3 regions of the Nonomuraea sp. NPDC050394 genome follow, and region 3 is predicted to be linked to each of the others. Evidence: riboswitches for the same ligand, from Rfam matches in the RefSeq annotation. Region 3 holds a riboswitch; each other region holds the start of a gene.
What was found. Region 3 has a riboswitch for cobalamin ahead of ACIBKY_RS50405 (ABC transporter substrate-binding protein). Riboswitches for the same ligand answer to the same signal wherever they lie in the genome.

Region 1 (7,033 bases), on a different contig from region 3:
CCCTGGCCGCGCATCGCCCGGTCCACCGCCTCGATCGCGACCTTCCCGGCGAAGGCCGGGGCGTACGCCTTCCATGAGGAGATCTCGCCCTTGCGTGACTGCCGGGTGGCGGTCGTGGTGTGCAGCGCCTGGCCGATGGCGTGGTAGATCGTCTCGGTGGGCAGGCCGAGCAGCGTGCCGATCCCGGCCGCCGCGGAGGGGCCGAGGTGGGCGACGTGGTCGATCTTGTGCTCGTGCAGGCAGATGCCGCCGACCAGCGCCACCTGGACCTCGTAGGCGACCGCGAGGGCACGCGTCAGCTCCGCGCCGGTCCGCCCGGTGTGCTGGGCCACCGCCAGGATCGGCGGGATGTTGTCGGCCGGGTGCGAGTAGTCGGCGGCCAGGAACGTGTCGTGGAAGTCCAGCTCGCGTACGGCGACGCCGTTCGCCCATGCCGCCCACTCCGGCGACACGCGAACGTCGTCCACTCCGAGGATCCCGGCCCCGCCCGAGGCCGCCGGGTGCGCGAGCGCCTGGTCCCTGGCCGCGGCCACCGGCGCGCGGCGCAGCGACGCGGCGGCCACAGCGGCGTTGTCGACCACCCTGTTCGCGATCATCTCGGCGATGTCCGGGTCGGGCGCCGGGGCGCGTGCGGCCAGGTCGGCGAGCTTCCAGGCCAGTTGCTCCTGGACCGGCAGCCGGTCGGCGCTGGGGCTGACACGGACGACATGGGTGATCATCTGACTCCTTTGCGAAGGGGTTTCCTGTCAGCATCACCAGCGGCCGCTGCGCCGGGCCAGCCCCGTCATCTGCGAAGTTTCGCGAAGTACCCGACCGGCTTTGCGAAGGTTGCGAAGCCGGGACTTCGCATAGGCTGTCCTCATGGGCAAGATCTTCGTGGGACCGAGGCTGAGGGCCCTGCGCCGCGACCGGAAGATCAGCCAGGTCCATCTCGCGGAGCTGCTCGGCATCTCGGCCAGCTACCTCAACCAGATCGAGCACAACCAGCGCCCGCTGACCGCTCCGGTCCTGCTCCAGCTGAGCGACGTCTTCGGCGTCGATCCCGAGTTCTTCGCCCCCGAGGACGGCACCCGGCTCATCGCCGACCTGCGTGAGGCCCTGGCCGGGCAGGAGATCTCCCCCGCCGCCCTCGCCGACCTGGTCGGCGCCAGCCCCGAGATCGCGCGGGCCGTGGCCGGGCTGCACCGCCGCTACCTGGCCGCCACGGAACACGCCGCCGTCCTGGCCGGCGCGCAACCGGTCGCGCCCGCGCCGTACGAGCTGGTGCGTGACTTCTTCTACGACCGGCACAACTACGTCGACGAGCTGGACCGGGCCGCGGAATCGCTGGCCGACGGCGGCGACCCCGGAGGGCTCGCGGCGCAACGGCTGGCGGCCCACGGCGTGCGGATCACCGAGGACGGGAGCGCGCGGCGCCGCTACGACCCCCGCACCCGCGTCCTGCACCTCGCGCCGGGCCTGCGGTCCTCCCAGCGCGCCTTCCAGCTCGCGACCCAGCTGGCCCTGCTCGAACACGCCGATCTGATCGCCGGCCTGGTCGCGGACGCGGGGTTCACCGATGCCGACGCCGCGGCACTGGCCAGGATCGGGCTGGCCAACTATTTCGCCGGGGCGCTGCTGCTGCCGTACCGGATCTTCCGTGACGCGGCCGAGCGCCGCCGCTACGACCTCGACCGGCTCGCCGCGGACTTCGGCGTGGGCTTCGAGACCGTCTGCCACCGGCTTTCCACCCTGCAACGGCCCCGCATGCGCGGTGTGCCGTTCTCCTTCGTACGCGTGGACCGGGCGGGCAACATCTCCAAGCGCCAGTCCGCCACCGGCTTCCACTTCACCCGCGCGGGCGGCAGCTGCCCGCTGTGGAACGTCTATGACGCCTTCACCACTCCCGGCCGGCTGCTGACCCAGGTGGCCGAGATGCCCGACGGGCGGCGCTACTTCTGGGTGGCGCGGACCGTGGAACGCCGCCCGCCCCGTCACGGCGCGCCGGGGTCGCTGTTCGCCATCGGGCTCGGCTGTGAGCTGCGGCACGCGCACCGGCTCGTGTACGCCGACGGCCTGGACCTGGCCACGCCCCAGGTCACGCCCATCGGCCTGGGCTGCAAGGTGTGCGAACGCGACGACTGCGCCCAGCGCGCCTTCCCACCCACCGGCACCCAGGTGCGGGCCGACGAGCATGTGACCGGGCTGGTGCCGTACACCACGCCCTGATCGATAGGCTTCGCGGTGCGGCTGGTCCGGCCTCCCCAGGGAAGGCCGGCGCAAGAGGGAACCCGGTGCGAATCCGGGACTGCCCCGCAGCGGTGAGCGGGAACGACCGCCGTCCACGCAAGCACTGGGCTCCGGCCTGGGAAGCGACGGCCAGTAGGAACGTGTGAGACGCCCGCGAGTCCGAACACCTGCCACCGCCCGTGCGCCGCCCGGCGCGCGGCCCCCAGGGGTTCCGCGAGGGAAAAGGACCCGACGTGAGACAACGCACCACCCTGCTCGGCCATGTCTCTCCCGAGACGTGGCAGGAACTGCGCGACATCGGGCTGAGCGACCTTCCGCTCCACGATCCCGCGTTCGAGGCGCACCGGATGTTCCCCGGGCCGCGCCGGCTCGACTACGCCCCCGCCGTCGCCGCCTATCTTCACGCGAAGCGGCGCGGCTTCGAGACCCGGCCGGTCCTGCCGGGCCCGGTGAGCGTCCTGGCCTCGACCCGGCAGGAGGGCCTGCTGGAGTCGTACGCGGAACTGCTGGAGCGGCTGGCCACCGCGGGCGTCGCCGAGGTCCAGCTCAACGAGCCGCTGCCGGCCGCGCCGATGCTCGCCTCCGCCTACACCAGGCTCGGCGAGCTGAGCCACCGACCCCGGATCATGGTCTGCATGTGCTCGGGAGCGGCAGGGCCCGCGCTGACCGCCCTCGGCGCGACCCGGGTCGAGGGCGTCGCCATGGACTTCGTGACCAGGCCCGGCACCCTGGCCGCGCTCGCCGCGGTCGGCGGCATGCCGGGTAAGACCGTGGTGGCCGCCCTGGTGGACGACACCGGCCGGGAGGTACCCGCGGCCGGCGTCCGCGCGGCCGTCGAGCGGCTGGCCGATCAGGTCGTCCTCGCCTCCACCTGTACGGCGGCGCGCTCACCCCAGGCGAGCGCGGCCGCCCTGGTGGGCATGGTCAACCGTGGTTGAACCCCTTCCCGGCGCCGCCGGCCTCGGCCCCGACACCCCGCTGCCCGCGCTGTTCCGCCTGGGACGGATGGCCCGCCTGCTCGACGGGCCGGACGAACTCCACATCACCACGGTGGCCCGCCAGGTGCTCGCCTGAGCCCTTCGGCCTCCACGAACAGCGTGTCCAGGAGGCAACGCGTGTGGAAGACGGCCATGACGCCGCCGCATATCGTCAGGCCACATCCGCCAGGAAAGGACGCCGAACATGCGGCAGGACGACCGCCCGACGGCGCTGGTGACCGGTGCCTCCACCGGAATCGGCGAAGCCTTCGCCAGGGAGCTGGCCCGCCGCGGCCACCATCTGGTGGTGGTGGCACGCGGCGCCGGCCCGCTCGACGCGCTGGCCGCGGAGATGAAGGACGCCTTCGGCACGGTGACCGAGGTCCTGCCCGCCGATCTCACCGACCATACGCAGGCCGCCGCCGTCGAGGAACGGCTGGCGGACGCCGCACGCCCGGTCGACGTCCTGGTCAACAGCGCGGGCGCGCTGACCAGCGGCCTGTTCGCGAAACTGCCGATCGCCGGTGAGGTGAGCCAGGTGGAGCTGAACGCGGTGGCCCCGATCCGGCTGACGCACAGCGTGCTGCCGGTGATGCTCGACCGCGGCAGGGGCGCCGTCCTCAACGTCTCGTCGATCGCGGGCGAGGCGCCGACGCCCTTCGGCGCGACCTACGGCGCCAGCTACTCCTTCCTGACCGCCTTCGGCCAGGCGCTCCACATGGAGGTACGCCGGTACGGCGTGCGGGTGACCACCCTCCTGCCCGGCTTCACCGCGGCCACCGCGGACCCGTCCCGCCGGATCCAGGCGGCTGACCAGGTGGCGCGTGAGGGGCTGGCGGCACTGGCGGCCGGGCGCGCGGTGTGCGTCCCCGGCCTGCGCAACAAGACCTCGGCGGCGTTCGCCCGGCTGGCTCCGCGGCGTCTCGTGCGGGCCGTGATGGAGGCGAGCCGTACCTCATGAGCGTCAAGCCCGGCACGTGGCGGATCGACGCCGCCACGGCGCGGCTCACCTTCGCGCTGAGCCATCTGAGCGTGCGCAGGGTGCGCGGGCGCTTCACGGCGTTCGAGGGGGAGATCGAGGTGGCGCCCGACCTCACGGAGTCGGTGGCGAGCGCCGTGATCGAGATGGCCTCGATCGACACCGGCGACGCCGAGCGGGACGCGTTCCTGCGCTCGCCCGCCTTCTTCGACACCGGCTCCTTCCCCGAGATGCGCTACCGCTCCGGGCGGGTGCGGGCGGGCGGCCACGGGCTGATCGCCGACGGCGCGCTCACCGTGCGGCAGAGCACCGGCACGCTCAGCCTGGACGTGCGGTGGCTCCCGCCCGAGGACGACGGCACGCGGCTGTTCGTCTCCGCGGTGGGCCGGATCGACCGGCACGACCTCGGCGTCGTGATCGGGTCTCGCCTGATGGGCAGCCGCGCGGTCCTCGGCAGGAACGTGCGGGTGAGCCTCACCGGCCACGCGGTCCTGCTCGGCTGAGCAGGACCGCTGGCCGACCGGCGCCGTCACTCCAGGACGCCGCCGACCTGCCTGGCGAGCAGGCGCACGTACGCGCCGTCGGCGGCGACCAGTTCCTCGTGCGTCCCCTGCCCGGCGACCCTGCCGCGGTCGAGCACCACGATCCGGTCGGCGCTCCTGATCGTGGACAGGCGGTGGGCGATGAGCAGAGTCGTGCGCCCCCGCCGGACGGCGCGCACGGCGGCCTGAAGCGCCTCCTCGTTCTCCGCGTCGAGGTTGGACACCGCCTCGTCGAGGATGAGGATGGGGCAGTCACGCAGCAGCGCCCGGGCGATCGCGATGCGCTGGCGCTGCCCGCCGGACAACTGGGCGCCCCGCTCGCCGCAGACGGTGTCGTAGCCGTCGGGCAGGCGGGCGATGAACTCGTCCACGCGGGCCTGCTCGGCGGCCCTGACGACGTCGTCGTCGCCGGCGTCGGGACGGCCGAGCCTGATGTTCTCCCGTACCGAACGGTTGAAGAGGTAGACGTCCTGCGGCACGATCGCGACCAGTTCCCTGATGTGCTCCTGGGGCAGGGTGCGCAGGTCTCGCCCGCCGATCGCCACCGCGCCCTCCTGGGCGTCCCAGAAGCGCAGCAGCAGGTGGGCGCAGGTGGACTTGCCTGCTCCCGAGTGGCCGACGAGGGCGACCGTCTCGCCGGGCCGTACCTCGAAGGACGTGCCGTCCAGGGCGGGCGGGCCGTCGGCCGCATAGGAGAAGCGCACCTCCCTGAACTCCACGCGGGCCGTCAGGGGCTCCTCGGGTACGCGGGCGTCGCCGTCGTCCACCGCGGGCGGCTGGCGGGTGATGGTGAAGATGCGGCGGGAGGCGGCGCGGATCTGCCCGAGCGCCCGTGCGGTGCCCGACACGTCGATCACCGGTCCGAACGCGGAGACGGCGAGGATCACGACGGCGGGCAGCACCGCGACCGTCAGGTCACCCGAGGTCACGAACACGGCGGCGAGGATCAGCACCGCGGTCAGCCCGCCCGCGACCAGCCCGTCGGTAACCGCCTGCTCGACTCCCGAGCGACGGCCGTAGGCGAGCTGCTGGGCCTGCAGGGAGTCGGTGCGCTCGCGCAGCCGCCGGGCGTAGTCGGTGCCGCGGCCGAAGCTGACCAGCTCGCGCATGCCCTGCACGCCGTCGACGACCTCGGCGCCCAGGACGCCGAGCTCTTCGCGCAGCTTCCTGCCCTGCTCGTCGGCCTTGCCCGCCAGCCACACGGGCACGGTGGCCAGCAGGATCAGGAACACGCCCACCAGCAGCGCGAGCAGCGGGTGGAAGAAGGCCAGGACCGTGGTGGAGGCGAGCGCCACCAGCGCGGCCACGACGTAGTCGATGACGGTGTGCGCGTAGAACCACTCGGTGGTCTCCACGTCCGCCATGACCGTGCCGGCCAGGTCTCCGGTGCGGCGGCCCAGCAGATAGCCGGGCGCGCGCCGTTCCAGGCCGTCGAACAGGCGCACCCGCATCAGCGCGAGCAGCCGGTACGCCAGGTCGTGGGCCACCCACATCTGCCACCATCGCGCCAGCCCGGCGGCCACCACCAGCACGACCAGCAGCCAGAAGATCGTGGCCAGCGGGCCCGCGCCGGAGCCGGTGACGGCCTCGCCGACCATCCAGGCGCCCACGGCGGCGGCCGCGACGCCGAGGCCGTGGGAGAGCAGGCCGGACAGCAGCGTCAGCGCGGCCAGCACCGGCTGACCGAACACCATGGGCACCAGCGCCAGGATGGGACGTGCCGGAACCGCGGGCGCGTTCATGCCTTCACCTCCTGGGCGGCCACGAGCCGCGCGTAGTCGCCGTCGCGTTCCATGAGTTCACGGTGGTCGCCGATCTCGCGGACGGCGCCGTCGCGCATGAGGACGATCCGGTCGGCGTCGCGGACCGTGGACAGCCGGTGGGCGACCACCAGCGTGGTGCGCCCGGTGGTGACGCGGCGCAGCGCGTCCTGGATGACGGCCTCGCCGGCGGCGTCGACGCTGGAGGTCGCCTCGTCGAGGACCAGGATGGGCGCGTCCTTGAGCAGGGCGCGGGCGATGGCGATGCGCTGGCGCTGGCCGCCCGACAGTGTCAGGCCGCGTTCGCTCACCTCGGTGGCGTACCCGTCCGGCAGGGCCGCGACGAAGTCGTGGATGTTGGCCGCCCGCGCCGCCTCGACGACCTCCGCGTCGCTCGCGCCGGGCCGGCCGAGCCGGATGTTGTCGGCGACGGTGCCGGTGAACAGGTAGGTGTCCTGGGCGACCACGGCCACCATCGCGCGCACGTCGGCCAGGGCCGCCTCGCGCACGTCGACGCCGCCGATCCGCACGGCGCCCTCGGTGGCG
Region 2 (7,033 bases), on a different contig from region 3:
GTCGGCAGGACGTTGACCAGCCCGCGCAGCGGCGAACCGCTCGGGCCTGCGGGGACGTAGCCGCCGTTCAGGGCGTGCAGGACGTGGTCGATCTCGTCGGTGGTACGCGCCAGCCTGGGCACCACCTCCGTGGCGGCGAAGCGGAGGATGCGCTCCACCTCGGGAGTGGGCGCCACGGCCGCGGCGGCCTCCACCGTCCAGCCGCGCTCCTCCATCGCCTCGACCAGCGCGCGGGCGGTGGCCTCGACCCGGTCCACGTCCTTCAGCGACGCGCTGCCGTCCTCGGTCAGCCCGAGCGCCTGGCGCAGACCCGGCAGCGCCTCCTTGCCCGCCCACATCTGCCTGGCCTGCAGGATCGCCAGCACCAGCCCCACCCGGGCCGGCCCCTCCGGCGCCTGGCCGAGCACGTGCAGGCCGTCGCGGATCTGCGCGTCCTTCACCTCGCACAGCCAGCCGTCCACGTGCAGGATGAAGTCGTCGAACTCGGTGTCGTGCGGCCGGTCGGCCATGCCCAGGTCGTGGTCGAGCCGGGCGGCCTGGATCAGCGTCCAGATCTGCGCCCTGATCGCGGGCAGCTTGGCCGGGTCCATGGCGGCGATGGAGGCGTGCTCGTCCAGGAGTTGTTCCAGGCGGGCGATGTCGCCGTAGGACTCGGCCCTGGCCATCGGCGGCACCATGTGATCGACCAGCACCGCGTGCGCCCGCCGCTTGGCCTGCGTACCCTCGCCCGGGTCGTTGACCAGGAACGGGTAGATGAGCGGCAGGTCGCCGATCGCGGCGTCGGTGCCGCAGGAGGCCGACATCCCGGCCGACTTGCCGGGCAGCCATTCCAGGTTGCCGTGCTTGCCCACGTGCACCATCGCGTGCGCGCCGAAGTCCGCGGAGAGCCAGCGGTAGGCGGCCAGGTAGTGGTGGCTGGGCGGCAGGTCGGGGTCGTGGTAGATGGCGATCGGGTTCTCGCCGAAGCCGCGCGGCGGCTGGACCATGACCACCACGTTGCCCGCGCGCAGGGCCGCCAGCACGATGTCGCCCTCGTGCACGAACAGCTCGCCGGGCGGCGTACCCCAGTGCCGCTCCATGCCGGCGCGCAGGTCCGCGGGCAGCGTGCGGTACCAGCGCTCGTAGTCGGCGGCGGGGATGCGCACCGGGTTCCCCGCCAGGTGCTCCTCGGTCAGCCAGTCCTGGTCCTGGCCGCCGGCGGCGATCAGCGCGTGGATGAGCGCGTCGCCGTCCTGTTCGGCGACCCCGGGGAAGCCTTCGCCGAGGTCGTAGCCGGCCTCGGCCAGCCTGGCCAGCAGCCTGACCGTGCTCGCGGGCGTGTCCAGGCCGACCGCGTTGCCGACCCGGGAGTGCTTGGTCGGGTACGCCGACAGCATGACCACGAGCCGCCGCTCGGCCGGAGGCGTGTGCCTGAGCAGGCCGTGGCGCACCGCGATCCCGGCCACGCGGCGGGCCCGCTCCGGGTCGGCCGTGTAGACGGTCAGGCCGTCCTCGTCGATCTCCTTGAACGAGAACGGCACCGTGATGATCCGGCCGTCGAACTCGGGGATGGCCACCTGCGAGGCGGCGTCGAGCGGGGACAGGCCGTCGTCGTTGTCCTCCCACTCCTTCTTGCCGCTGGTCAGGCAGAGTCCTTGCAGGATCGGGACGTCCAGGGTGGCCAGCGCGCCGACGTCCCACGCCTCGTCGTCGCCGCCCGCGCCCGCCGTGGCCGGACGGGAGCCGCCCGCCGCCAGGACGGTCACGACCAGGGCGTCGGCGGTGCGCAGGACGTCGAGGAGTGCGGGCTCGGCCGTTCTGAGCGAGGAGCAGTACACCGGCAGCGGCCGGCCGCCCGACTCCTCGATCGCCCGGCACAGGGACTCCACGAACGCGGTGTTGCCGGCCACGTGGTGGGCCCGGTAGTACAGGACGCCGATCACGGGGCCCTCGGTGGCCTTGGAGTCGCGCTCCAGCGGGCCCCAGGAGGGCATGGGCGCCGGTGGGGCGAAGCCGTACCCGGTCAGGAGGACCGTGTCGGACAGGAAGCCGTGCAGCTCGGCGAGGTTGGCGGGGCCGCCGTGCGCGAGGTAGGCGTGCGCCTCGGCGACGACGCCCGCGCTCACCGTGGACAGTTCCATCAGCTCGGCGTCGGGGGCCTGCTCGCCGCCGAGCACGACGACCGGGCGTGGGCCGGCGAGCAGCGCGTCGAGGCCCTCCTCCCACGCTCGGCGGCCGCCGAGCAGCCGGACCACGATCAGGTCGACGCCGTCCACGAGCGCGGGCAGGTCGTCGGTGAGCAACCTGGCGGGGTTGCCCAGGCGGTAGTCCGCGCCGCTGGCGCGCGCGCTCAGCAGGTCGGTGTCGGATGTAGAGAGCAGCAGAACGCCAGGCACGCCGCAGTCCTCCCTCGGGGTCCTCGCCCCGTTCGCAGGTGTCGCGACGGCAGGAGTCTCCTGGCTCCCGGATCGATGCTCACCCCGGCCTTCCCGTCCATCGCTGGACAGTGGCCTGTAGTGGGGTTCGCTTCCCGGTCACAGTGGCGGGACCGCGCCGGTTTCTCACCGGCTTCCTCCCATTGCCGTCGCCTAAGGGTGAGCCTACTGGCGTTACCATCCTCATCGTGTCCATAGCCGACTTTTCCGGACGTCTCCGCCCAGATGCCTGTCCGGGAGCGCTACAGACGCACGCCGCCGCGGACGGCCCGCTGGCCAGGATCCGCCTGCCCGGCGGTGCCATCACCCCAGCTCAGCTACGTGAGCTGGCCGCCTTCTGCACGAGCGGGATCGAGCTGACCTCGCGCGCCAACGTCCAGGTGCGCGCGGTGGAATCTCCGGCGGCCTTCGCCGGCCGGATGGCCGAGGTGGGCCTGCTGCCCTCGCCGACGCACGAGCGGGTGCGCAACATCGTCGCCTCGCCGCTCGGCGGGCGGCTGACCGGCTTCGCCACCCACCCTCTCGTGGAGGAGCTGGACCGCGCCCTGTGCGGCGACCCCGCCCTGGCCGGGCTGCCGGGCCGCTTCCTGTTCGCCCTGGACGACGGCACCGGCGACGTCGCCTCGCTGGGCGCCGACGTCACCCTGGTCGAGGACGGCATCCTGCTGGCCGGTACGCCCTTCGCGATACCCGGCGCCGGAGTGGACATCCTCCTGGCCGCCGCGCGAGCCTTCCTGGCCGAGCGCGGAGACGGCGGCGCCTGGCGCATCGCCGAACTCCCCGACGGCCCCGCCCGCGTCGCCAACCGCCTCACCGCCACCGGTCTCCCCGCCGCCCACCTCCCCGCCACCGGTCTCGGCTCGACCGGTCTCGGCTCGACCGGCTTCGGGCCCGAGCGCGCCCGCGCTGCCGTGGGCGCGGCCCCGGTGCGGGCGCGCGGGGCCGGGGTGGTCGCGCTGCCGGACGGGCGGGTGGCGGTGGAGGCCGTGGTCCCGCTCGGGCGGCTCACCGCGGCCCAGGCGCGCCTGCTCGCCGCCCTCGACGTCCCGGTACGGCTCACGCCCTGGCGTACCGTCGTGCTCCTCGACCTCGCCGAAGCACCCGACCTGACCGGATCCGGCCTGGTCACCGACCCGGACTCGCCCTGGACAGGGGTGAGCGCGTGCACCGGAAGCCCCGGCTGCGCCAAGTCCCTGGCCGACGTCCAGCACGACGCCGCCCAGTGGGTGGCCACCCGTGAGCGCCGCCCGGACCTGCCCGTGCACTGGGTGGGCTGCGAGCGCCGCTGTGGCCTGCCCAAGGGCCGGGTCATCGAGATGGTCGCGACCGGCGACGGATACCAAGAAAGGCAGAAGTGAGCGACTACATACGCGACGGCGCCGAGATCTACCGGCGTTCGTTCGCCACCATCCGCGCCGAGACGGACCTGTCCGGGCTCCCGGCCGACGTCGCCCAGGTGGCGGTGCGGATGATCCACTCGTGCGGGATGACCGACCTGGTTGGCGACCTCGCCTGGTCGCCGCGCGTGGTCGGTGACGCGCGCACGGCGCTTAGGGCGGGGGCGCCGATCCTGTGCGACGCCATGATGGTGGCCTCCGGCGTGACCAGGCGCAGACTGCCCGCCGGCAACGAGGTGATCTGCACGCTCGGCGCGCCCGGCGTGGCCGAGCTGGCGGAGAAGCTGGGCACCACGCGCAGCGCGGCGGCGCTGGAGTTCTGGCTCGACCGGCTGGACGGCGCCGTCGTGGCGATCGGCAACGCGCCCACGGCACTGTTCCGGCTCCTGGAGATCGTCGCGGAGGGCGGGCCAAGACCGGCGGCGGTGCTGGGGATTCCCGTGGGGTTCATCGGCGCGGCCGAGTCCAAGCAGGCGCTGGCCGAGAGCGGGCTCGAGCACCTCGTGGTGCGCGGCAGGCGCGGCGGCAGCGCGATGACGGCGGCGGCGGTCAACGCCATCGCGAGCGAGGTGGAGTGATGGAGAACACAGGGCGCCTGTACGGGGTGGGGCTGGGGCCGGGCGATCCGGAGCTGATCACGGTGAAGGCGGCCAGACTGATCGGCGAGGCCGACGTCATCGCCTACCACGCCGCGCGGCACGGACGCAGCATCGCCCGCTCGATCGCGCGGCCGTACCTGCGGGAAGGGCAGATCGAAGAGCTGCTGCTCTACCCGCTGACCACGGAGACCACCGACCACCCGGGCGGCTACCAGGGCGCGCTGGACGACTTCTACGTCGAGTGCGCCGCCAGGCTCGCCGCCCATCTCGACGCCGGGCGGACGGTCGTGGTGCTGAGCGAGGGCGACCCGCTCTTCTACGGCTCCTACATGCACATGCACAAGCGGCTGGCCCACCGCTACCCGACCGAGGTGGTGCCGGGCGTCACCTCGATCAGCGGGGCGTCGGCGGTGCTCGGACGTCCGCTGGTCGAGCGGGACGAGACGCTGACCGTGCTGCCCGGAACCCTGCCCGGCGAGGTGCTGGCCGAGAAGCTGCGCGCCACCGACTCGGCGGCGGTGCTGAAGCTGGGCCGTACCTTCGAGAAGGTACGCGACGCGCTGGCCGAGGCCGGACGGCTGGACGACGCCTGGTACGTGGAACGCGCCACCATGGACGCCCAGCGGGTCGCGCCGCTGAAGGACGTGGATCCCGAGGGCGTGCCGTACTTCTCGCTGGCGCTGCTGCCGAGCCCGGCCGAGCACACGTTCGTGCCCGAGAAGCCCGCCGGGCAGGGGCCGGGCGAGGTCGTCGTGGTCGGGCTCGGGCCCGCCGGGCGGCCGTGGCTCACGCCGGAGGCGCAGGACGCGCTGGCCGCCGCCACCGACCTGGTCGGCTACGGCCCCTACGTGGACCGCGTCCAGCCGAACCCGCGCCAGCGGCGCCACCGTACCGACAACCGGGTCGAGGCCGAGCGTGCCAGGCACGCGCTGGAGATGGCGCGCGACGGCGCCCGGGTGGCGGTCGTCTCCTCCGGCGACCCGGGCGTGTTCGCGATGGCCAGCGCGGTGCTGGAGGCGGCGTCCGACTTTCCGGACGTGCCGGTGCGGGTGGTGCCGGGTCTGACCGCCGCGCAGGCCGTGGCCGGGCGGGTGGGGGCGCCGCTGGGGCACGACTACTGCGTTCTCTCCCTGTCGGATCTGCTCAAGCCGTGGGAGGTGGTGGCCGACCGGCTGCGCGCCGCGGCGCGGGCCGATCTGGTGCTGGCGTTGTACAACCCGGCCTCGCGCAGCCGTACCTGGCAGGTGGGCGCCGCGCGTGACCTGCTGCTTGAGCACCGCGAGCCCGGCACGCCGGTGGTGATCGGCCGTGACGTCGGCGGGCCGCGGGAGTCGATCACCGTCACCACGCTGGCCGGCCTCGACCCGGCCGACGTGGACATGCGCTGCCTGCTGATCATCGGCTCCTCGACCACCCGGGTGAGCGAGAGCGGCGCCGTCTACACCCCGCGCCGCTACCCGGCCTGAACCCAGGCCGCCGCCTCGCCCGGACTCTCCACCAGCCGCACCCCCGAGGGCAGCGGCGGCCGATCCACCATGATCACCGGGAGCCCGGTCTCCCGGGCCGCGACCAGCTTCGCGCTCGTCATGGCACCGCCGCTGTCCTTGGTCACCAGCACGTCGAGACGGTGCCCGCCGATGAGCGCGCGCTCACCCTCCACGGTGTACGGCCCGCGATCCAGCACCACGTGCGCGTTGGCGGGCACCGGCGGCTCGGGCGGATCCACCGACCTGGCCAGGAACCACATCGAGGTGAGCCCGGCGAACACCGGCAGACTCCGCCGCCCCGTCGTCAGGAACACCCGCCCGCCGGGAAACGAACGGCCCAGCTCCGCGGCCGCCGCGGCCAGGGAGGGCACGCGGTGCCACCGGTCGTCCGGCCCCTCGTGCCAGCCCGGACGGCGCAGCACCAGCAACGGCACCCCGGCCAGCGCGGCGGCCTCGGCGGCTGAGGCGGTCATCCGCTCGGCGAACGGGTGGGTGGCGTCCACGAGCCTCTCGACCCCCTCGGCCGCGATCCACCGGGCCAGCCCGTCAGCGCCGCCGAACCCGCCCTCGCGCACCTCGCCCACCGGCAGCCGCGGATTGGTGACCCGCCCGGCCAGCGACGACACCACCCGCATGCCGGAGGGCACCAGCTCGGCGGCCAACGCCCTGGCCTCGGCCGTACCCCCGAGGATCAGCACACCGCCCCCACGCGAGGGCGGCCCCCCACGCGAGTCCGAGGGCGGGCCCCCACGCGAGTCCGAGGGCGGGCCCGCGGACGGGTGATCGGGCTGGCTCGCGGGCGGGGGTGTGGGCGAACCTGCGGGTGGGTGATCGGGAGGGGTCATGGGCGGGCTCGGGCGGCGCTGTACAGGTGGCTGTCGGGGAACTCCGAGGCCGACAGCACCCGGCCCACCACGATCACCGCCGTCCGCTTCACCCCGGCCTCCCGCACCCGGGCGGCGATGTCGGAGAGGGTTCCGCGCAGGATCAGCTCATCGTCCCTGCTGGCCCGCGCCACCACGGCCACCGGGCATCCGGCGCCGTAGGACGGCAGCAGTTCCTCGACGACCTGGTCGATGCGCTGCACGGCCAGGTGCAGCACCATCGTGGCGCCGCTCGCGCCCAGCGTGGCCAGG
Region 3 (7,033 bases):
CGGAGGCGGACGAGGCGTTCGTCCAGGCGCATGTCAAGGACTGGTTCCAGCTCTTCCTGTCGCCCCAGCCGCCGGAGCGGCAGCTCGTGCTGGCCGACAGCTTCCTGGAGTACCTGGAGTACGTGGACCGCCTCGTCGCCGCCCGCGCCCGCGAGCCGCGCGACGACTTCACCTCGCTGATGACCGGGCTGATCGGCCGGGAGCTGTCGCACCGCGAGGTGGTCGAGCTGATCTCCACGATCCTGCTCGGCGGCAACGACACCGTCCCCAACCAGCTCGGCAACAGCGTGCTGCGGCTGCTGCGCGAGGGGATCTGGCCGGTGCCGCCGGAGAAGCTGAGCGCCGCGGTCGAGGAGTGCATGCGCATCGACGGGGCCTCGCTGGGCTCCTTCCGGTACGCCACGTCCGACATCACGCTGCACGGGGTGACGATCCCGGCCGGGTCGCTGGTGCTGCTGTCCACCGACTCGGCCGCCCACGACGAGGCCGTCTTCGCCCACCCCGACACCTTCGACCTCGACCGGCCCAACGCCGACGCGCACATGGTCTTCGGCTACGGCATCCACTTCTGCGTGGGGGCGGCGCTCGGGCGGCTGCAACTGCGTACCGCGCTGGAGGTGCTGGGACGGCGGCTGCCCGGCCTGCGCCTGGTTCCGGGGCCGGTGGTGTACCGCACATCGATCGTCGGTCGAGGGCTGACCGAATTGCCGGTTAAATGGTGACATGGAACCGGTGAGGGTCGGATTGGTCGGGGCAGGGCCGTGGGCGGAGATGGCGCACGCGCCGATGCTGGCCCAGAGCCCGGAGATCGAGTTCGCCGGGGTCTGGGCCCGCCGGCCGGAGGCCGCCGCCCGGCTCGGGGCGCCGGTGTTCGAGCGGATCGAGGACCTGTTCGACGCCTGTGAGGCGGTGTGCTTCTGCGTGCCGCCGGCCGTACAGGCCGAGCTGGGGGTGAAGGCGGCGCGGGCGGGCAAGGCGCTGCTATTGGAGAAGCCGCTCGCCGACTCCCTGGACGGCGCCCAGCGGCTGGCCGACGCGGTCGCCGAGGCGGGCGTGGCCTCCCAGATGCTGCTCACACTGCGGTACGCCCCGCAGACCCGCGAGTTCCTGGCCCGCTGCGCCGGGATCGAGCCCTTCGGCGGGCACGCCGTCAACGTCAGCGACGTGCTGAACGGCGAGCATCCGTTCGGCACCCCGTGGCGGCTGCGGCGCGGCGCGCTGCTCGACGTCGGCCCGCACGTCATCGACCTGCTCGACGCCGCGCTCGGCCGGGTGACCGCCGTGCGCGCGCACGGCGACCCGCTCGGCTGGGTCGGGCTGCTGCTCGACCACGAGGGCGGCGCCGTGAGCGAGATCTCCCTGTGCATGGCCGGCGCCGGCGACCTGCCGCCCTCGACGTTCGCCGTCTACGGCCGCAAGGGCAACGTGACGCTCCCGCACTTCGACGACGACCCCCTGGACGTCGTGGCTGCCGAGTTCGCCCGGACCGTACGGCAGGGCGGCGGGCACCCCCTGGACGCCGCCCACGGACTGCGGCTGCAGCGCATCATCTCCGAGGCGGAGAATCAAGTCACCACCCCTTGACTCCGAGCAGCTTCGGAGCATTGATAGCGTTTGTCCGACGCGCAGTGTCGCAGCGAAGTCCGGTGTGAGTCCGGCGCTGTCCCGCAACTGTCAAAGCCAGGTCGCCTGCCACCGCGCCGACGTCATCAACCCTCGTGGAAAAGGGTGATCCGTCGCTAAGACGCGGGTCTCTCGGTTCCGATCTGAAAGGACTTCTCGTGAGGCCCGTACGCACGGCCTTCGCGGGCGCGCTGCTGGGAACGCTCGTCCTGACCGCCTGCGGTCAGACCGGCACCACCACCACCTCGTCCGCCCCGCCCACCTCCGCCGCCCCCGCCACCGCGGCCGGCTTCCCCGTCACGATCGAGGCCGGCAACGGCTCCGTCACACTGGCGAAGAAGCCCGAGCGGATCATCTCCCTGTCCGCCGCCCACACCGAGACGCTCTTCGCGATCGGCGCGGGCCCGCAGGTCATCGCCGTGGACGACCAGTCCAACTACCCGGCCGAGGCCCCCAAGAGCGACCTGTCCGGGTTCAAGCCCAATGTCGAAGCCATCGTCGCCAAGAAGCCCGACCTCGTCGTGCTCTCCAACGACCTGGACAAGATCGTCGCCGAGCTCGGCAAGCTCAACGTGCCCGTCCTGCTCGAACCGGCCCCCACGAAGATCGACGAGGCTTACGACGAGATCGCCGACCTCGGCGCCGCCACCGGCAACAAGGACAAGGCCGACCAGGTCGTGACCGGCATGAAGGCCGAACTGGACAAGCTCGCCGCCGCAGCGCCCAAGGACAAGAAGCTCACCTACTACCACGAGCTCGACCAGACCCCCTACGCCGCGACGTCCAGCACCTTCATCGGCCAGATCTACTCGATCTTCGGCATGACCAACATCGCCGACAAAGCCCCCGGCGCCGCCGGTGGCTATCCCAAGCTCTCGGCCGAGTTCGTCGCCCAGTCCGACCCCGACCTGATCTTCCTGGCCGACGTCAAGTGCTGCCGGCAGAACAAGGACACCCTGGCCAAGCGGCCCGGCTGGAAGGGCCTGTCGGCCATCAAGAACGACCAGGTCGTCCTGCTCGACGACGACATCGCCTCCCGCTGGGGCCCGCGCGTCGTCGACCTGGCCAAGGCCATCGGCGACGCGGTGAACAAGGCGGCCGCGAAGTAGTGCTCGACACGCAGCTCAGGCCCGCACGGGCGCGGCCGCTCTGGGTGGCGGGCGCGCTCGCCGTGCTCGCTGCCGGCATGGTCGCCGGACTGCTCGGCGGCGCCGCCGGCATCTCGCCGTGGCAGGTCGTGCTCCAGGCGCTGGACTGGCTGCCGTTCGTCGAGATCGACTCCGGCCTCGCGCCGATCGAGAAGGGCCTGCTGTACGAGCTGCGCCTGCCCAGAGTCCTGGTCGCGGCCGTGGTCGGCGGCCTGCTCGCCATCGCGGGCGCCGGGTACCAGGGTGTCTTCCGCAACCCGCTGGCCGACCCGTACCTGCTCGGCGCGGCCGCGGGCGCCGGGCTCACCACGACCCTGGTGATCGTGATGGTTCCGGCGCCGGTCCTGACCATCCCCGTCGCCGCGTTCGTCGGCGCGATCGGCGGCGTCATGCTGGCCTTCGCGCTCGGCAACACCGCCGGGCGCTCCGGTGGCACCGCCACCCTGGTGCTGGCCGGGGTGGCCGTCACCTCCTTCCTCACCGCCATCCAGACGTTCGTGCAGCAGTTCAAGGTCGAGGAACTGCAGCGCATCTACTCCTGGATCCTCGGCGACGTCGGCGGCGGCTGGGACCAGTTCTGGCTCGTCCTGCCCTACGCCGCCGTCTCGTCGGCCGCGCTGCTCGTGCACGGGCGCATGCTCGACGTGCTGTCGGTGGGCGACGACGAGGCGACCGCGCTCGGGGTGCGCGCCTCCCGCGTACGGCTGGCCGTCCTGCTGGCCGCCTCCCTCGCCACCGCCGCCGCCGTCGCGGTCAGCGGCCTGATCGGCTTCGTCGGCATCGTCGTCCCGCACGTCGTGCGCAGGCTCGCCGGCGGCTCCTACCGGATCGTGCTGCCGCTCTCGCTCATCGGCGGCGCCGCCTTCCTCGTCCTGGCCGACCTGCTCGCCCGCACCGTCATCGCCCCCGCCGAACTCCCCATCGGCGTGGTGACCATGTTCATCGGCGCGCCGTTCTTCGTGGCCGTGCTCCGTATGACCCGACGGACCTCCACATGATCGGCGTCAGCGGCCTGTCGGTCACGCTCGGCGAGCGCGAGGTGCTCTCCGACGTCACCCTCCAGGTACGGCGCGGCGAATGGCTGGCCGTCATCGGCCCCAACGGCGCCGGCAAGTCGACGCTGCTCAAGGCCGTCATGGGCATCGTCGGCCAGCGCGGCGAGGTGTCGATCGACGGGCGACCAGCCGCCTCGCTCAAGCCCAGGGCCAGGGCCCGCCTGATCGCCTACGCACCCCAGACGCCGGCCCTGCCGCCCGACATGACCGTCTCGGAGTACGCGCTGCTGGGCCGCACGCCGTACATCCCCTATCTGGGGCGGGAGAGCCGCCACGACCGGGAGGTCACCGCGTCCGTCCTGGAACGGCTCGACCTGGGCGCCTTCGCCAGCCGGCGGCTGGGCGAACTGTCCGGCGGCGAGCGCCAGCGCGTCGTGCTGGCCAGAGCCCTGGCCCAGCAGGCGCCCGTCCTGCTGCTCGACGAGCCGACCACCGCGCTCGACCTCGGCCACCAGCAGCAGGTGCTCGAACTCGTCGACCGCCTGCGCCTGGCCGACGGCCTCACCGTCGTCTCCACCCTGCACGACCTCACCGTCGCCGGCCAGTACGCCGACACCCTCCTCCTGCTCGCCGAAGGCCGCGCCGCCGCGCACGGCAAGCCCGTCCAGGTGCTCACCGGGACGCTGGTCGGCAAGCACTTCGACGCCCATGTCAAGATCGAACCGGGTCCGGACGGGCGGCCCGTCGTCCACCTGATCCGAGGAGGACCGTGAACCTCTCCTACCGCGCCGAGGACGGCGTCCGGCTCGGGTCGCTGCTGTGGGAGCTGGGGCCCGGCTGGCGGACGATCTCCTCGGCCATGCTCGGCGGCGGCATCGGCCCCCGCTCCTGGATCCTGAACGCCCAGGTCGTGGCCGGGTACTCACGCATGGACCCGGTGGACCACCTCGCGGCGCTCGGCCCCGGCGGCTCCGGGGTCGGCATGATGACCGCCGCCTCCGTCGACCGCGTCGAGACCGCCGCCGACGGCGGCGCGACCGCCTGGGCTACGGTCGGCCTGCGCGTCCCCACCTGGGCCGCCGCGCCACCCGGCGCGGTGGACCCGGAACTCGCACCGATCCGCGTGGGCACGATCAACATCGTCGTGGTCGTACCCGTGGCCATGACCGACGCCGCCCTGGTCAACACCGTGATGACGGTGACGGAGGCCAAGGCGCAGGCGCTCGCCGAAACCGGCTTCCCGTGCACCGGCACCGCCTCGGACGCGGTCTGCGTGGCCGTCCGCTCCTCGGGCCCGGAAGAACTCTTCGGCGGCCCCCGCTCCGACTGGGGCTCCCGCATGGCCCGCGCCGTCCACACCGCAGTCCGTCTTGGCGCCGAAAGGTGGCGACCTTATGACGGAAAGTGATGGAGATTGGGGAAGTACCATGTGAGCCAGGGCAACGATCGCGATACTGGGTGGGTGACCGCGATGGCAGTGATCGAACCGACCGAGACGAGCACGGTTCTTCCAGGAAAGCCGCCGTTCACCGTCGATGACCTGCTGCGCTTCCCCGACGACGGGAACCGCTACGAGCTCTTCAACGGGAGCCTACTGGTGAGCCCTGCCCCCCTCCCTCTGCATCAGCGTGCGATCCGGCGGTTGGAGCGGATCCTTGAGGAGTTCGCGCCACCGACGCTCGAGCCGTTGTCGACAGTGAACCTCAGAGTGACCGAGAAGGACTTCTTCATCCCTGATCTGGTGGTTGTGCCGACGGCTGCGGTGGAAGCCAATGAGTTGATGTTCGCCCCGGCGGACATCCTGCTCGCTGTGGAGGTGGTCAGCCCGAGCACGAGGGCGCGTGACCGCTCCACCAAGCCCACGGTGTATGCCGAGGCGGGTATCCCCACCTACTGGCGGATCGAGCCCGAAGCTCTCTACGTCTACACCCTCGACGAGGGCAGCTACGCGGGTCCCGAGGTCTACAAGGCGGGCGAGGTCGCGCGGCTCAGCGCGCCTTACGAGGTCGCCTTCGACCCCGGCGACCTGGTCAGGATGCGCGGGGCGTAGTCCTTCCGGGCGCCGTGTTCTGTGATGTGGCCCGAGCGCAGGTCGGCCTCGATCTCCGCGCGGGGCCGGTCGGCGGGCGGGCCCAGGCCGCCGCCGCCCGTGGTCTCCACGATGAAAGCCTCGCCCTCCGTGAACAGGACATTGTTCACCTTTGACGCAAGGCGCTCGACCGTGCCGTCCGCCGACCGTTTGAAGAAGCCGCCCAGCCGGCCTGGCTCGCCGCCTTCACGCCCAGGGGGCGGGATGCGCAGGCGGTCGCCGCGGGTGGTGACGTGGCAGTCGGCGAGGAAGCGGTAGACGGTGCGCGTGCCCAGGCCGCCCCGCCAGCGGCCGGGGCCGCCGGAGTCCGGGATGGTCTCCACCGACTCCACCACCAGCGGGCACCGGCTCTCCACCGGCTCGGCCTGCGGCACCGAGTTGCGGCCGATGCCGAAGTGCACGCCGGTCGCGTCCGGGCCGTCCAGGCCGCGCCGCGCGCCCACGCCGCCGAAGTCGTAGGAAAGGTGGATCCAGTACGGCGCGCCCACCGCGGCGATCGAGAACGGCTGCAGAATCCCGCTGGCCGCGATCGCCCGTTCCGGCACCGCCTCGGACAACGCCTGGATGACCGCCTCCATCGCCGCGTAGATCGGCACGAACCGGCCGCCGCACGGGTAGGGAGAGCGGGCGTTCAGCAGAGAGCCCTCGGGCAGGCGGATGTCCAGGGCGCGCAGGCAGCCCTCGTTCATGGGGATCGACGGGTCCAGGAAGCAGCGCAGCGCGAACACCGCCGCGGCCAGCGACTGCGACGCCGAGGCGTTGATGGCGGCGGGCACCTGCGGGCCGGTGCCGGCGAAGTCGAGTATGGCGCCGCGGCCCGTGAGCGTGACCGCGACCCGGACGTGGTGCGGGGTGTCAGGGTCGAGGCCGTCGTCGTCGATGGGGTACGCGGCGGTGAAGCGGCCACGCGGCAACCCGGCCAGGGCGGCCCGGGTCCTTTCCTCGGTGTAGTCCAGGTAGCCGGCGATGCCGCGGGCCAGGCCGGCTTCGCCGTACTCCCGGATGAGGGCGCGCAGGCGGGTCGCGGCGACGGCGGTCCCGGCCACGAGCGCGCGCACGTCGCCCATGACCTTGTCCGGGGTACGGCTGTTCGCGCGCAGCACCGCCTCCACCGCCGGCACCACGCCCTCGTCGGTGGCCAGGAGGATCGGAGGGAGCTGCAGACCCTCCAGGAAGAT

Region 1: it holds a riboswitch for cobalamin, as region 3 does, so the genes downstream of both, ACIBKY_RS54835 (hypothetical protein) here and ACIBKY_RS50405 (ABC transporter substrate-binding protein) in region 3, are expected to answer to the same signal.
Region 2: it holds a riboswitch for cobalamin, as region 3 does, so the genes downstream of both, cobN (cobaltochelatase subunit CobN) here and ACIBKY_RS50405 (ABC transporter substrate-binding protein) in region 3, are expected to answer to the same signal.

The regions. Positions count from the first base shown of each region.
Region 1 is NZ_JBITIO010000035.1:15,898-22,930, reverse strand. It holds gene ACIBKY_RS54845 (MmgE/PrpD family protein) at 1-719, opposite strand, end outside; gene ACIBKY_RS54840 (short-chain fatty acyl-CoA regulator family protein) at 862-2,208, shown strand; cobalamin riboswitch at 2,261-2,398, shown strand; gene ACIBKY_RS54835 (hypothetical protein) at 2,463-3,167, shown strand; gene ACIBKY_RS54830 (hypothetical protein) at 3,160-3,303, shown strand; gene ACIBKY_RS54825 (SDR family NAD(P)-dependent oxidoreductase) at 3,412-4,167, shown strand; gene ACIBKY_RS54820 (YceI family protein) at 4,164-4,688, shown strand; gene cydC (thiol reductant ABC exporter subunit CydC) at 4,715-6,469, opposite strand; gene cydD (thiol reductant ABC exporter subunit CydD) at 6,466-7,033, opposite strand, start outside.
Region 2 is NZ_JBITIO010000026.1:20,979-28,011, forward strand. It holds gene cobN (cobaltochelatase subunit CobN) at 1-2,375, opposite strand, end outside; cobalamin riboswitch at 2,406-2,611, opposite strand; gene ACIBKY_RS51715 (precorrin-3B synthase) at 2,603-3,772, shown strand; gene ACIBKY_RS51720 (precorrin-8X methylmutase) at 3,769-4,389, shown strand; gene ACIBKY_RS51725 (precorrin-2 C(20)-methyltransferase) at 4,389-5,876, shown strand; gene ACIBKY_RS51730 (cobalt-precorrin-6A reductase) at 5,864-6,595, opposite strand; gene cobM (precorrin-4 C(11)-methyltransferase) at 6,739-7,033, opposite strand, start outside.
Region 3 is NZ_JBITIO010000024.1:37,156-44,188, reverse strand. It holds gene ACIBKY_RS50415 (cytochrome P450) at 1-722, shown strand, start outside; gene ACIBKY_RS50410 (Gfo/Idh/MocA family protein) at 724-1,584, shown strand; cobalamin riboswitch at 1,592-1,712, shown strand; gene ACIBKY_RS50405 (ABC transporter substrate-binding protein) at 1,782-2,732, shown strand; gene ACIBKY_RS50400 (FecCD family ABC transporter permease) at 2,732-3,769, shown strand; gene ACIBKY_RS50395 (ABC transporter ATP-binding protein) at 3,766-4,539, shown strand; gene ACIBKY_RS50390 (adenosylcobinamide amidohydrolase) at 4,536-5,174, shown strand; gene ACIBKY_RS50385 (Uma2 family endonuclease) at 5,238-5,816, shown strand; gene ACIBKY_RS50380 (hydantoinase B/oxoprolinase family protein) at 5,765-7,033, opposite strand, start outside.